2 regions of the Terrabacter sp. 2YAF2 genome follow, and region 1 is predicted to be linked to the other one. Evidence: predicted binding sites of a transcription regulator. Region 1 holds the regulator's gene; the other holds the start of a gene.
What was found. The regulator Rex, encoded in region 1, represses fermentation and respiration genes when NADH is low (regulators of the CRP and FNR family bind a similar motif). The targets are predictions, from matches to a motif close to CTTGTGAANNNNTTCACAAG.
Positions count from the first base shown of each region.

Region 1 (7,430 bases):
AGGACCTCAGGGTGGGCGTGACCGAGGATCATCGGGCCCCAGGAGCAGATGAGGTCCACGTAGCGCTTGCCGTCGGCGTCGGTGAGCCACGGTCCCGCGCCGCTCGCCATGAAGCGCGGCGTGCCGCCGACGGCGCGGAAGGCGCGCACCGGGGAGTTGACCCCACCGGGGATCACGACGCTCGCTCGCGCGAGCAGCGCTGCGGACGCGGGGGCGTCGGAGGCGGTCTGGACGGGGACGGGCTGCGAGCTCATGCCCCCAGTCTCTCAACCGTCGCCCGGCGTCCGTGCTGCCGGGTCGTCAGCGGTCGGTGCTCCCGTTGGGGTCGAGGTGGTCCCGCACGATCGCCATGGCATCGCCGATCGCGGTGAACTGCGCCGGGGTCATGATGTCGACCAGGTTGTCGCGGACGCTCTGCACGTGGACCCGGGCGATGTCGCGGACGGCACCCAGGCCGCCCGTCGTCAGGACGAGCTCGACCCCGCGCTTGTCGTCGGAGCACTGCTCGCGGGTGACCCAGCCACGGTCCTCGAGGCGCTTGGCGGTGTGCGTCAGACGACTGCGTGACTGGACGACCATGGAGGCGAGCTCGGACATCCGCAACCGGTGGTGGGGGCTCTCGGAGAGCATCGAGATGATCTCGTACTCGCTCAGCTGCAGACCGGCGTCACCGAGCGCGTCGTCGAGTGCGCGCTCGAGCAGCCGCGTCCCACGCAGGATGGCGCGCCACGAGGTCTGCTCCGAGTGGCTCAGCCACCGCACGCCGTCGTCCCCTGCACCTGACATGTCGACCTCCTGTGACTCCACAGATGGTAGTGGTGTCACGCGGTCCACTCGGGCACGTCGAGAGCGAAGTAGGTGAGCACGATCTGGGCACCGGCCCGACGGATCGACGTCAGCGACTCGATCGCCGCCGTTCGCAGGTCGATCCAGCCGTTCGCGGCCGCCGCCTGGATCATGGAGTACTCCCCCGACACCTGGTACGCCGCGACCGGCACCGACGAGCGCTCGGCTGCGGCCGCGACGACGTCGAGGTAGGACATCGCGGGCTTGACCATGACCATGTCGGCGCCCTCGGCGATGTCGAGGTCGATCTCGCGGAGCGACTCGACGATGTTGGCCGCGTCCTGCTGGTACGTGCGGCGGTCTCCCTGCAGGCTCGACTGCACGGCGTCGCGGAAGGGGCCGTAGAACGCGGAGGCGTACTTGGCGGCATACGCGAGGATCACGGTGTCGGTCAGACCCTCGGCGTCGAGCGCCTCGCGGATGACGGCGACCTGGCCGTCCATCATCCCGGAGGGCGCGACGACGTGGGCGCCGGCGCGTGCCTGGGCGCAGGCCATCTCGGCGTAGAGGAGGTTGGTGGCGTCGTTGTCGACACGACCGCGCTCGTCGATGACCCCGCAGTGGCCGTGGTCGGTGAACTCGTCGAGGCACGTGTCGGCCATGACGACGAGGTCGTCACCGACCGCCTCACGAACCGCGCGCAGCGCGACGTTGAGGATGCCGTCGGGGTCGACCGCGCCCGAGCCCGTGGCGTCCTTGTGCTGGGGAACGCCGAAGAGCATGATCCCGCCCAACCCCGCAGCGACACAGCGGTGGGCCACCTCGACGACACTCTCGAGGGTGTGGTGCTCCACGCCCGGCATGCTCGCGATCGGCCGCGGCTCGGTGATGCCCTCGGCGACGAAGACGGGCAGCACGAGGTCGCGCGGGTGCAGCCGGGTCTCCGCGACCAGGGACCGCAGGACGGGGTTCTGCCGCAGGCGGCGAGGACGCTCGATCATCGGGGCGCCCCCTTTCAGCGGGCGCGGCGTCGCGACGCGGGACGCTTGTCGCTGGGACGCTGCACCGGCTGGCCCGCCTCGGCCGCGGCGACGGCGAGGCCGACACCGTGCCCTGCGAGCGCGTCGACGAGGCTGAGGGCCGACGCCTCCGGCGCGAGGACGTCGACCCGGAGGCCGTGCTCCTGCGCCGTCTTGGCCGTGGCCGGTCCGATGCAGGCGACGACCGTTGCGGCGTGAGGCTTTCCGGCGATGCCGACCAGGTTGCGCACCGTCGAGCTCGACGTGAAGAGCACCGCGTCGTAGTCGCCGCCCTTGATGGCGTCGCGGATGTGCGCGGCCGGCGGGGCGGCGCGCACGGTGCGGTAGGCGGTGACGTCGTCGACCTCCCAGCCCATGTCGCGCAGACCGGCGACGAGGGTCTCGGTCGCGATGTCGGCGCGGGGCAGCAGGACCCGGTTGATCGGGTCGAGGGTCTCGTCGAACTCGGGCCACGACTCGAGCAGGCCGGCCGCCGACTGCTCGCCCGCGGGGACGAGGTCGGGGTTGATCCCCCACTCACGGAGGGCGGACGCGGTGACGCCGCCGACGGCGGCGACCTTGAGGCCGGCGAAGGCGCGGGCGTCGAGGCCGAACTCCTCGAAGCGCTCCCGCACGGCGCGCACGGCGTTGACCGACGTGAAGCCGATCCACTCGTAGCGGCCGGTGACGAGGCCCTTGACGGCCTTCTCCATCTGCTGCGGCGTGCGCGGCGGCTCGACCGAGATGGTGGGTACGACGTCCGCTGTCGCGCCGTAGCCGGCGAGGCGCTCGACCATCGAGCCGGCCTGGGCCTGGGTGCGCGGGACGAGGACCTTCCACCCGAAGAGCGGCTTGGACTCGAACCAGGCGAACTCGTCACGCAGGGCGACGGTGGGCGACACGACGGCGAGCGTGACCGCGAGCGGCTCCTTGCCGGCGAAGACGGCGTCGGCCTCGCCCAGGGTCGTGGCGACGGACGACTGGCGCACCGTGGTGCCGTGGGCCGTCAACGCCACGAGCGAGTCCGCGGGCCGGCCGGCAGCGCGAAGTGCGGCGAGCGCGTTCCGGATGCCCTCGGTGCCGCCGAGTAGCACGAGCGTGTCCGTGTCGGCCGCGTAGGCGGAGTAGTCGATGCCCGTACGCTCGACGCCGACGACGTGGACGGCCCCGGTGGACTTCGACGTCAGGGGGACCCCGGCATACGTGGGCCCGGCGGTGAGGGCCGAGACTCCCGGCACGACGTCGTAGGTGATGCCGGCCTTGCGGCAGGCGCGCACCTCCTCGACGAGGCCGTTGAAGGTTGCGGGGTCGCCGTCCATGAGACGGACGACGAGGCCCCCGGGGGCCACGGACTTCGCCGCCTTGACGACGAGCTTGGCGCGCACCGCGTGGGTGAGCTCCTGGCCCTGCTCGCCGTGGCCCGCGTCGATGATCTCGACGTCGGGTCGGGCGTGCTCGAGCACGACGTCGTCACGGGCGATGCGGTCGAGGACCACGACGTCAGCGGCGGCGAGCAGGTCGCGACCGCGCAGGGTCATCAGGCCGGGGTCGCCCGGGCCGGAGCCGACGAAGGCGACCCGCGCTGGCGTCGTCGCGTGGGTGGGAGTCGGGTCCGTCTGCTCGGACGGCTGGCGGGAAGGAGTCACGAAACTTGCTCCGGTTGGTGTGGGGCGTGGTCTGGGGCAGGTCCAGCTGACGTGGTGGCGATCTGGATGTCGGCGGCGCCGTCCTCCAGCAGGATTCGGGCGAGACGCGAGCCGAGGACCTCCGGCTCGCAGTAGGGGCCGACGAGGGAGCGACGCAGCTCGACGGAGCCGTCCTCGGTGCCGGCGAAGGCACGCAGCGACAGCTCGAGGCCGTCGTCGCCCTCGACGACCTCGGCGAGCGCCCCGACGGGGGCGGTGCACCCGGCCTCGAGCGCGGCAAGAAGGGAGCGCTCGGCGACGACGCAGGCGCGGGTGTCGGGGTCGTCGAGCACCGAGACCGCGGCCACGACGTCGTCGCGGTCGGACCGGCACTCGACGGCCAGGGCGCCCTGCCCGGGGGCGGGGAGCACCTGGATGGGGTCGATCACCTCGGTGGCCTCGTCGAGACGTCCGAGGCGAGCGAGACCCGCCCGGGCCAGCACGACGGCGTCGAGTGCACCAGTGGAGACGAATCCGATTCTCGTGTCGACGTTTCCGCGGATCGGACGAATCTCGATGCCGAGCCCGAGCGCTGCGAGCTGGGCCGTGCGACGCGGCGAGCCGGTGCCGACGACAGAACCCGCGGGCAGCTCGCCGAGCGTGAGGCCGTCGCGAGCCACGAGCACGTCGCGGCTGTCCTCGCGCACCGGCACGGCGGCGACCACGAGCCCCGGCTCGGGCGTCGTCGGCAGGTCCTTGAGCGAGTGCACGGCGACGTCGATGCGGCCCTCGAGGAGGGCACGGCGGATGGCTGCGGCGAAGACGCCGGTGCCTCCGATGGCGGTGAGCAGCTCACCGGACACGTCGCCCTCGGTCGTGATCTCGACGAGCTCGACCTCGTGGCCGGCCTCGCGCAGGCGGTCGGCCACCCAGCGGGACTGGGTGGTCGCGAGGGCCGAACGGCGCGTGCCGAGGCGCAGGGCGCTCATGTCTGGGCCCGCTTGGGGGGCGTGGACACGTTGGCGACGTCCTTGGGCTCGAGGTCGAAGAGCTCGCGAAGGGCTGCGGCGTAGTCGTCCCCGCTCCCCTCCATGGCGAACTCCTTGACCCGCATGGTCGGCGTGTGGAGCAGCTTCTCGACGATGCGGTGCACGGCGAGGCCGACCTCGGCCCTCGTCGCCTCGTCGAGTCCCGGGAGCCGTTGGTCGAGCCGGTCCATCTCGGTCGCGACGAGAGTGGCGGCCCGCTCGCGCAGCGCGGCCACGGTGGGGGCCACGGACTTCTCCATGCGGCGCGTCAGGTAGTCGGCCACCTCGCCCGTGACGAGCTCACGGACCCGCACGACCTGCGTCGTGTCGGCACGCCCCTCGAGGAGGAGTCCCAGGGCCTGGAGGTCGACGAGGGTGACAGCCGGCACGGCGTGCGGCCAGGAGTCCACGGGCTCGACGTCGCGCGGGAGCGCGAGGTCGACGACGACCTGCGGGCGACCGTCGCGACGGGCTGCGCTCTCGGTGAGCATGTCGGCGTTGATGACGTGGCCGACCGCCCCGGTGCAGGTGATCACGAGGTCGCTCGCAGCGAGCACGTCGGGCAGCTCGGACCACGACCGGGCCACTCCGGACGTCGCGGCGGCGAGGCGCTCGGCGCGCTCGGGGGTGCGGTTGACGATGGTGAGGGACTCGACGCCCTGGCGGCGGGCGGTCGCGGCGGCCAGGCCACTCATCCCCCCGGCTCCGACCACCGCGGTGGAGACGCCGTCGAGCGGTCCGAGGACGGAGGCCGCCTCCTCGAGAGCGATCTGCACGAGCGAGACGCTGTGCTGGTCGATGTCGGTCTCGGCGTGGGCGCGCTTGCCGACACGGAGGGCACCCTGGAAGAGCGCGTTGAGCGACTCCCCCACCTGTCCCCGGCCCTGGGCTCCGGCGAGCGCGTCACGCATCTGACCGAGGATCTGGGCCTCACCGACGGCCATCGAGTCGAGCCCGCAGGCCACGGTGAAGGCGTGGGCGACGGCCGCGTCGTCGTAGCGGACGTAGAGGTGGTCGGCGAGCGCCTCGGCACGGGCGGCGAACGCATCCGCCGGTGCGCCCGGCGTCAGCTCGGCGGGCCGACGGGTTCGCGACGGCTCCTCGATGCCGGCCGCGAGCGCGAGCGCCTCGCCGATCGCGGCGACGGCGGGGTGGAAGGCCGGCACCGACGCGTACACCTCGAGGCGGTTGCACGTCGAGAGCACGACCGCTTCGGTGGCCGTGGCCGACCCGAGGACCGAGGCCGAGATGGCCTCGGCTCGGTCTGGGCGCTCGGACAGCGCCTCGAGCACCGACAGGGGTGCCGTGTGGTGGGACAGTCCGATGACGAGCAGGTTCACTGGGCCACCACCGCCGACCGGAGGTCGCCCGCGGCGAGGGACTTGCGCTGGGCGTGGAAGGCGAGGATCTGCAGCTCCGTCGAGAGGTCGACACGGCGTACGTCCACGCCGCTCGGCACGGACAGCACGGCAGGGGCGAAGTTGAGGATCGAGCTGATGCCGGCGCCGACGAGGGCGTCGCACACGGCCTGGGCGGCGGGCGCGGGCGTCGCGATGACACCGATGGCGATCGGGTCCACGGCGTGGTGCGCGGTGAGCTCGGCGAGCGGGCGGATCGGCACGCCGACGATGCGCTCGTCGGCGAGCGCGGGGTCGTCGTCGTAGAGCCCGACGATCCGGAACCCCTTCGTGACGAAACCGGAGTAGGAGGCGAGCGCGTGTCCGAGGTTGCCCATGCCGACGATGGCCACGGGCCAGTCCTCGGTCAGGCCGAGGGCGCGGGAGATCTCGAGAGCGAGCGTCTCGACGTCGTAGCCCACGCCGCGTACGCCGTAGGAGCCGAGGTGGCTGAGGTCCTTGCGAAGCTGCGCGGAGCGCACTCCGACTTCGGCCGCGAGCTCCTCGGACGAGACCGAGAGGACGCCGTCCTCAGCGAGGCGGGAGAGCGTTCGGAGGTACTCGGGAAGCCGCGCGACGGTTGCGTCGGGGATCTCTCGACGCAGTGCTGGGTCGGCGGTCACTCTTGCTCACCGGCTCCTCTCGAACGAGGCTTTGTCCCGAACGCGGAGCACGTGGGGACCCGTTCAGGCTAGACGTTTGTGAACCCATGCACAAAGTTGACTTCAGCGGCCTACCACGGCATGGGACGCGCCGCTGAGGCAGGTCACTGCAAGGCGGCGCGCAGGCGCGTCTCGTCGACCCGCCAGAAGTCGTGCCGCTTCCCGTCGACGAACGTCACGGGGATCTGCTCGGCATAGCGCCGCAGCAGCTCCGGGTCGTCGTCGACGGACTGCTCCTGCCAGGCCACGCCCAGCTCGCCGGCCACGCGCTCGACCACGGCGCGGGCCTCGTCACAGAGGTGGCAGCCGGGGCGCCCGAGCAGGACGACGCGCGGTGCCGACCGTGGCACGGGAGCCTCGGCGGATGGTTCGCTCGACATGGAACCCACTGTAGGCACGCCCGCTGGGCACGCACGCCCCAGCGGCGCGTTCGATGCGCCACAGACGCCGCGTGGGGGGTCCCGCCCGAGGGCGTAGTGAGACAGACTGTGCACGATGCGCGCGAACAGGACACCGGGGCGCCGGTACCCACCTGTCACCGCGTCGGGAACGACCCCGGCGCGAGTGCTGCTGACACCTGTCCGCGGGGCCGCGCCGACCCTCGTGGCCGCCACGCCCGTGCTCGCGATGCCCGCCCCCGGAGGCTTCGGCCTGCCGGTCGTGCCCACCTGGCGGTCCGCGCTCGACGCCGTCTGGGCGGCCCTGGCCAACGAGGGGGCCGACCGTGCCGAGCTCACCCGGGCCGCCCCCGGGCCGCCCGGCTCGCACACCTCCCGGCGCCACGTCGAGCGCGACGCTGACGAGCAGGCCCGCGTCGCCGCCCTCGTGGAGCTGGCGCAGGGTGGGGACAAGGAGGCGTTCGCGCTGCTCTACGACGTCTACGTCGACACCGTCTTCCGCTACGTCCTCGTCC
Region 1 is NZ_JBFRFG010000007.1:170,098-177,527, reverse strand. It holds gene hemL (glutamate-1-semialdehyde 2,1-aminomutase) at 1-254, opposite strand, end outside; gene AB4030_RS11095 (MarR family winged helix-turn-helix transcriptional regulator) at 301-786, opposite strand; gene hemB (porphobilinogen synthase) at 822-1,787, opposite strand; gene AB4030_RS11085 (uroporphyrinogen-III synthase) at 1,802-3,451, opposite strand; gene hemC (hydroxymethylbilane synthase) at 3,448-4,419, opposite strand; gene hemA (glutamyl-tRNA reductase) at 4,416-5,798, opposite strand; gene AB4030_RS11070 (redox-sensing transcriptional repressor Rex) at 5,795-6,478, opposite strand; gene AB4030_RS11065 (glutaredoxin family protein) at 6,622-6,897, opposite strand; gene AB4030_RS11060 (RNA polymerase sigma factor) at 7,082-7,430, shown strand, end outside.

Region 2 (7,430 bases), on a different contig from region 1:
AGGCGCCGAGCTCCTCCTCGGGGACGCCGTAGACGGCGGCGCGCTTGGCCCCCCAGCCCGCCGCGAAGATGCCGCTGCCGCGCACGACGCCGTCCGGGTTGATCCCGTTGACCCGGATGCCGTGCTCGCCGAGCTCGGCCGCGAGCAGCCTGACCTGGTGGGCCTGGTCGGCCTTGACGGCGCTGTAGGCGATGTTGTTCGGGCCGGCGAAGACGGAGTTCTTCGACGAGATGTAGAGGATGTCGCCGCCGAGCCGCTGGGCGATCATCGCCCGCGCCGCGGCCTGGGCCATGAGGAAGCTGCCCTTGGCCATGACGTCGTGCTGGAGGTCCCAGTCGGCCTCGGTCGTGTCGAGCAGCGGCTTGCTGATGGAGAGGCCGGCGTTGTTGACGAGCAGGTCGATCCCGCCGAAGGCGAGCAGGGTGGCGTCGATGGCGGCCCGCACCTGCGCGGCGTCCGTGACGTCCGCCTGCACCCCGACCGCGACGTCGGCGCCCTTGGCTCCGGCGATCTCGGTCGCGGCGGCCTGCGCTTTGTCGAGGTCGAGGTCGGCGATGACGACGCACGCCCCCTCGGCAGCGAGCCGGGTCGCGATGGCCTTGCCGATGCCGCTCGCGGCGCCGGTGACGAGGGCGATGCGGCCGGCGTGGCTGCGCGGCTTGGGCATCCGCTGCAGCTTGGCCTCCTCGAGGGCCCAGTACTCGATGCGGAACTTCTCGGACTCGTCGATGGGCGCGTACGTCGAGACCGACTCGGCGCCGCGCATCACGTTGATGGCGTTGACGTAGAACTCGCCGGCGACGCGCGCGGTCTGCTTGTCCTTGCCGAAGGAGAACATCCCGACGCCGGGCACGAGGACGATCGCCGGGTCGGCGCCGCGCATCGCGGGGGAGTCGGGGCGTGCGTGGCGCTCGTAGTAGGCCGCGTAGTCCTCGCGGTATGCCGTGTGCAGGTCGGCGAGACGCTCGACGACCTCCTCGACCGTGGCAGCGGAGGGCAGGTCGATGACGAGAGGCTTGACCTTGGTCCGCAGGAAGTGGTCGGGGCACGAGGTGCCGAGCCCGGCGAGGTGGGCGAGCTTGTCGTGGCTGAGGAACTCGAGCACGACGTCGGCATCGGTGAAGTGACCCACCATCGTGCGGTCGTGGGAGGCGACGGCCCTGATGTGAGGGGCGAGGGCCGCCGCCTTGGCGCGACGCTCGGTGGGCGGCAGGGCGGCATACCCGGGGACTGCCCCGCCGAACGGCTCAGGGTCGCCGTGCTCGTCGAGGTGGGCTTGGGCCCTCTCGATGATCCACCGCGAGTTGGCCTCGGCCTCCTCGCTCGTGTCGCCCCAGGCCGTGATGCCGTGGCCGCCGAGCACCGTTCCGACGGCCTGCGGGTTCGCCGCCTGGATGGCGGCGATGTCGAGGCCGAGCTGGAAGCCCGGGCGGCGCCACGGCACCCAGACGACGCGGTCACCGAAGATCTCCTTGGTCAGCCGCTCGCCGTCCTTGGCCGTGGCGATGGCGATGCCGCTGTCGGGGTGCAGGTGGTCGACGTGGGGTGCGTCGACCAGTCCGTGCATCGCGGTGTCGATCGAGGGAGCCGCACCGCCCTTGCCGTGCAGGCAGTAGTCGAAGGCCGCGACCATCTCGTCCTCGCGGTCGATGCCGGGATAGACGTCCACGAGGCTGCGCATCCGGTCGAGACGGAGGACCGCGAGACCGGATTCGGTGAGGGTGCCGAGGTCGCCGCCCGAACCCTTGACCCACAGCAGGTCGACCTGCTCGCCCGTGACCGGGTCGGTCTCGGCGCCCTTGGCGGACGTGTTGCCACCGGCGTAGTTCGTGTTCCGGGGGTCGGCCCCGAGGCGGTTCGATCGGGCGAGCAGGTCGGCAACGGCAGCGTTGGTCATGGCGGTCTTCCTGGGTTCAGAGGTTTCTGGGGTTCATGGGGTGGCGGTGCTGGGGTGGCCGGTGGTGGGGCGCGGCGGTCAGGCGCCCCAGCCGGCCTGGGTGCCCCCGACGCGCTCGGCGACGATCTGGTCCTGGTAGCCGCTGGCGGCATACGCCCTCATCGGGTCCGCGGGCAGGCCCCGGCCGGCGCGCCAGTCGGCGAGGTCGGCGCGGACGTCGGTGTAGAACGCGTCCATGAGGACGGCGTTGCCTGCGAGCACGTCACCCGCCCGCTCGGCCTCGGCGAGGGCCTGGCGGTCGACGAGCAGCGCCCGGGCCGTCATCTCCTGGACGTTGAGGACCGACCGGATCTGGCCCGGCACCTTGTCCTCGACGTTGTGGCACTGGTCGAGCATGAAGGCGATGTCGCTGCCCTCGCCGTAGCCGCCGCCGCGGATGACCTCGTGGAGGATGCGGAAGAGCTGGAACGGGTCGGCCGCCCCGACGATGAGGTCGTCGTCGGCGTAGAAGCGGGAGTTGAAGTCGAAGGCGCCGAGGCGCCCCAGGCGCAGCAGCTGCATGACGATGAACTCGATGTTCGTGCCCGGTGCGTGATGGCCGGTGTCGAGGCACACGACCGCACGGTCGCCCAGGGCGAGGCACTGCGCGTAGGACGTGCCCCAGTCCGGCACGTCCGTCGCGTAGAAGGCCGGCTCGAAGAACTTGTACTCGAGGACGAGCCGCTGCTCGCCCGTGAGCCGGGCGTAGACCTGGGCGAGGGAGTCGGCCAGGCGGTCCTGCCGGTCGCGCAGGTCGCCCTGGCCCGGGTAGTTCGTGCCGTCCGGGAGCCAGATCTTGAGGTCCCGGCTGCCGGTCGCGTCCATGACGTCGATGCACTCGATCTGGTGCGCGATCGCCTTGGCGCGGATGCGCTCGTCGACGTGCGTGAGGCTGCCGAACTTGTAGTCGTCGTCCTGGAACGTGTTCGAGTTGATCGTGCCGAGCCGGACGCCCAGGTCGTCGGCGAACCGCGCGAGCTTGTCGTAGTCGTCGACGCGGTCCCACGGGATGTGCAGGGCCACGCTCGGGGCGAGGCCCGTGAAGCGGTGGACGGTCGCGGCGTCGGCGAGCTTCTCCTCGATGGTGCGCGGGGTGCCCTGCGTACCGAAGACCTTGAAGCGCGTGCCCGAGTTGCCGAAAGCCCAGGAAGGCAGCTCGATCGCCTGCTGGGCAAGCTGCCCCGCAATGTCACTGAATGTCGTCATTGGTCATCCCGTCATGGTGAATGGAGCCTCGGGCGCCATGTGTGAAGCGTTTCAGAAGAATGCTTCCGAGTAAAGCGCAAAGGTCTCGCGACGGTCAACCCCCGCACTGCCCAGTTCGAGTTGAGTGATGGAATCTGCCGCACGAGTGCTGAAAGTTTCAGCGAATCCGTTGACACGGCCACAGGGGGACCCTACCGTGGAGCGACCGAATGAAGCGATTCAAAATCGGTGACATCCAATCGCGGTTCCGCGCCCCAACGCTGTGGAGGTACCCCATGAAGAGTTCCCGTTCCAGGCTGACGATCGCCATGGTCGCCGCCCTCTCCCTCGTCCCACTCGCGGCCTGCTCGAGCTCCGGATCCGGCGGCTCGTCCGACGGCAAGACGGAGATCACGCTGCTCACCGACAATGCGGACACGACGGTCAAGCCCGCGGCAGCCGTCATCGCGGCGTTCGAGAAGGCCAACCCGACCATCACGGTCAAGACCCAGACCCGGCCGGGTGGCTCCGACGGTGACAACCTCGTCAAGACCAAGCTCTCGACCGGCGACATGGCCGACGTCTTCTGGTACAACTCCGGCTCGCTGCTCCAGGCGCTGAGCCCGGAGAAGACCCTCGTCGACCTGACGAACGACCCAGCCCTGAAGGACACCGACCCCTCGTTCCTGCCGGCGGTCACCCAGAAGGGCAAGGTCTACGGCGCTCCGTGGGGCACGGCCATGGGCGGCGGCATCCTCTACAACAAGGACGTCTACTCCAAGCTCGGACTGTCGGTGCCCAAGACCTGGGCGGAGTTCGAGTCGAACAGCGACAAGATCAAGGCCGCGGGGATCACGCCGGTGCTAGGCACCCTCAAGGACACCTTCACCTCGCAGCTGTACGTCCTCGGCGACTTTCACAACGTCGCCGCCTCGAACCCCAAGTGGGCGGAGGAGTACACGGCGAACAAGGTGAAGTATGCGACCGACCCGATCGCGGTCAAGGGCTTCGAGAAGGCGGCCGAACCCAAGGCGAAGGGCTGGCTCAACAGCAGCGCGGGCTCCTTGACCTTCGCCCAGGGGATCAAGCAACTGGCCCAGGGCAAGGCGGCGCAGTACCCCATGCTGACCTTCCCGGTCTCCTCGCTGTCTCCGGCCGACGCCGCCAAGATCGGTTTCTTCGGCATCCCCGGTGACGACGCCAGCACGAACGGCGCGACCATCTGGGAGCCGGGTGGCCAGTACATTCCCAAGTCGAGCAAGAACATCGAGGCCGCAAAGAAGTTCGTCGCCTTCGTGGCCTCGGTCCCGGGCACCGACGCCTTCTCCTCTGCACTCCCGCCGGCCGGTCCGTACCTCGTCAAGGGCTCCAAGCTGCCCGCCAATGCGCCCCCCGTCGCCGCAGACATGCAGGCCTACATCGACGCCAAGACCTCGACCCCGGCCCTGGAGTTCGTCTCCCCGGTCAAGGGCCCCTCGCTCGAGCAGATCATGGTCGCCGTCATGACCGGGCAGACGCCTCCCCAGGAAGGAGCGGCCCAGTACGACGCCGACGTGACGAAGCAGGCCAAGCAGCTGGGACTACCAGGATGGTGATCAGCTCGCGAGCTGACGAGGCTCGCGCGGCCGGCCCACACGGTGACGCCAAGGCCGGCCGGAAGGGTCAGCGGTCCACGGGCGTCCGCAGCCTCCGGGCGCAGACCTACCCTTACTGGTTCTACGCCCCCGCGGGCATCGTCTACGGGCTGATCTTCCTCGTCCCGACGGTCATCTCGTTCTACTTCGCCTTCACCCGTTGGACCCTGTTCGACTCGGAGTTCATCGGCCTCGACAACTTCCGCCAGTTCTTCTCCGAGCAGGCCCTGGTGAGCGGCCTGAAGAACACGCTCATCTATGCCGTCGTCACCAGCGGACTCAAGGTGGTGCTGGGGATGCTCCTCGCGGTGCTGCTCACCGGCCCGATCCGGTCGCGCGGCCTGATGCGCTCGGTCATCTTCTTCCCGGTGCTCGTCAGCACGGTCGCCGTCGGCATCACCTTCAGCGTCCTGCTCCAGCCCGACGTCGGTGTCGTCTCGGCCGTGCTGGCCAAGGTCGGCATCACCGCGCCGGACTGGCTCGGTGACCCGAGCACCGCGCTGCTCTCGGTCGCCCTTGTCGACGTCTGGAAGGGAGTCGGGCTCGCCACCCTCATCTACATTGCCGGCATCCTCGCGATCCCCAAGGACTACTACGAGGCCGTCGACGTCGACGGCGGCGGGGCCTGGACCAAGTTCCGCAACGTCACGGTTCCCCTCTCGCGCCCTGCGACGTTCACCGTCATCCTGCTCTCCCTCATCGGCGGCCTCCGGTCCTTCGACCTCATCTGGACCATGACCGGCGGCGGCCCCGGCTTCAGCAGCGACGTCATCGCCTCGATCATCTACAAGACCTACCAGGCGGGGTTCTTCGGCCTCTCGACCGCCGGCAACGTCGTCCTCTTCATCCTCGTGACGCTGATCATCTATCCGCTGTCGCGCTACTTCAACTCGCGGGAGGTGGAGTCATGAGAGCCGTTCGACGCACCTCGCTCGAGGTCGTGGCACTCGTCGTCGCCGCGGTCGTGTTCATAGTCCCCTTCATCTTCATGTTCCTCACGGCCTCGAAGAACGAGTCGGAGTCCGCGGACCTGACCTTCTCGCTGCCGACCGAGTGGACGGTCCTCGACAACGTCAAGGAGGTGTTTGCCGCACGCGACAGCATCCTCGTCACGGCGTTCCGGAACAGCATCATCCTCACCGTGGCATCGGTGACGATCCTCGTGGTGCTGTGCGCCATGGTGGGCTACGTCATCCAGAGACGACCCGGCCGCGCCGCGAACATCGCGAACCTCCTGGTGCTCTCCGGCCTGATCATCCCCCCGGCGGTCGTCCCGACCATCTGGGTGCTCCAGCAGATGCACCTCTTCAAGACCCTGCCGGGTCTGATACTCGTCGAGGTGGCCTTCAACATGTCGTTCTGCGTGCTGCTCTTCCGCGCCTTCGTCGCGGCCATCCCGCGCGAGCTCGACGAGGCCGCCATGATCGACGGGTGCACGGGCCTGGGGCTGTTCTTCCGGGTGATCTTCCCCTTGCTCCGTCCGGTCACGATCACCGTGATTCTCACGTCGTCGGTCTTCATCTTCAACGACTTCGTCAACCCGCTGTACTTCCTGCCCGGTGACGAGAACGCCACCGTGCAACTGACGCTCTACAACTTCCTGAGCCAGTTCAGCACGCAGTACAACCTGCTCTTCATGAACATCGTGCTCGTGACGATCCCGCCACTCGTCCTCTTCATCTTCTTCAATCGCAAGATCGTCGCGGGCATGACCTCCGGCGCCGTCAAGGGCTGACACCGACTTGCACGACCCTGCCGGTCGCATGGCCGGCCGGACGTCGCACCATCCTCCGAAAGGGAACCATGACCCACGTCTGGACCGCAGACCTCATCGCACCCGACCAGGACTTCGCCGGAGCCCCGTTGCTGCGCAAAGAGTTCGACCTCGCCGCGGGGCACGGCGACGTGGTCGCTGCCACCCTCCACGTCACGGCGCACGGCGTCGTCGAACCGAGCATCAACGGCGCGGCCGTCAGCGACGAGGTCCTCACTCCCGGGTGGAGCAGCTACGAGTGGCGCCTGCGTTACCGCTCCTACGACGTCACCCCCCTCGTGGCCGAGGTCTCGGTGCTCGGGCTCGCGCTCGGCAACGGCTGGTTCCGCGGCCGACTCGGCTGGAGCGGACGCGGCGCCTTCTACGGCTCCGAGCTCGCCGGCCTGGCGGAGCTCCACGTCGAGTTCACCGACGGTCACCGCCAGGTCGTCGGCACCGACACCACGTGGCAGGCGGGACCGTCCGCGACCACCGCGAACGACCTCTACGACGGCCAGACCATCGACGCCCGGCTCACCTCCACCGCGTGGACGGCTCCGGGTGCGGACCTGACCGGATGGGTCGGCGTCCACGCGGTGGAGCACGATGCCGGGCGACTTCAGCCCTACGTCGGCCCGCCGGTCCGTCGCCACGAGGTGCTGCACCCCGTGAAGGTGTGGACCTCGCCCGCCGGCGCCACGCTCGTCGACTTCGGTCAGAACCTCGTCGGCTGGCTGCGCTTCACCGTGCGGGGACCGGTCGGCACGGAGATCACCCTCCGGCACGCCGAGGTGCTCGAGCACGACGAGCTCGGCACCCGCCCGCTGCGTTCGGCGAAGGCGACGGACCGCTTCGTCCTCAGCGGGGGAGAGGACGTCTTCGAGCCCACCATGACCTTCCACGGCTTCCGCTACGCAGAGGT
Region 2 is NZ_JBFRFG010000001.1:119,022-126,451, reverse strand. It holds gene AB4030_RS00610 (bifunctional aldolase/short-chain dehydrogenase) at 1-1,897, opposite strand, end outside; gene rhaI (L-rhamnose isomerase) at 1,976-3,142, opposite strand; gene AB4030_RS00600 (ABC transporter substrate-binding protein) at 3,418-4,716, shown strand; gene AB4030_RS00595 (carbohydrate ABC transporter permease) at 4,710-5,666, shown strand; gene AB4030_RS00590 (carbohydrate ABC transporter permease) at 5,663-6,490, shown strand; gene AB4030_RS00585 (family 78 glycoside hydrolase catalytic domain) at 6,559-7,430, shown strand, end outside.
Region 2: rhaI (L-rhamnose isomerase) is a predicted target of Rex. The motif match lies at 3,181-3,200, and genes of this name have one in related genera.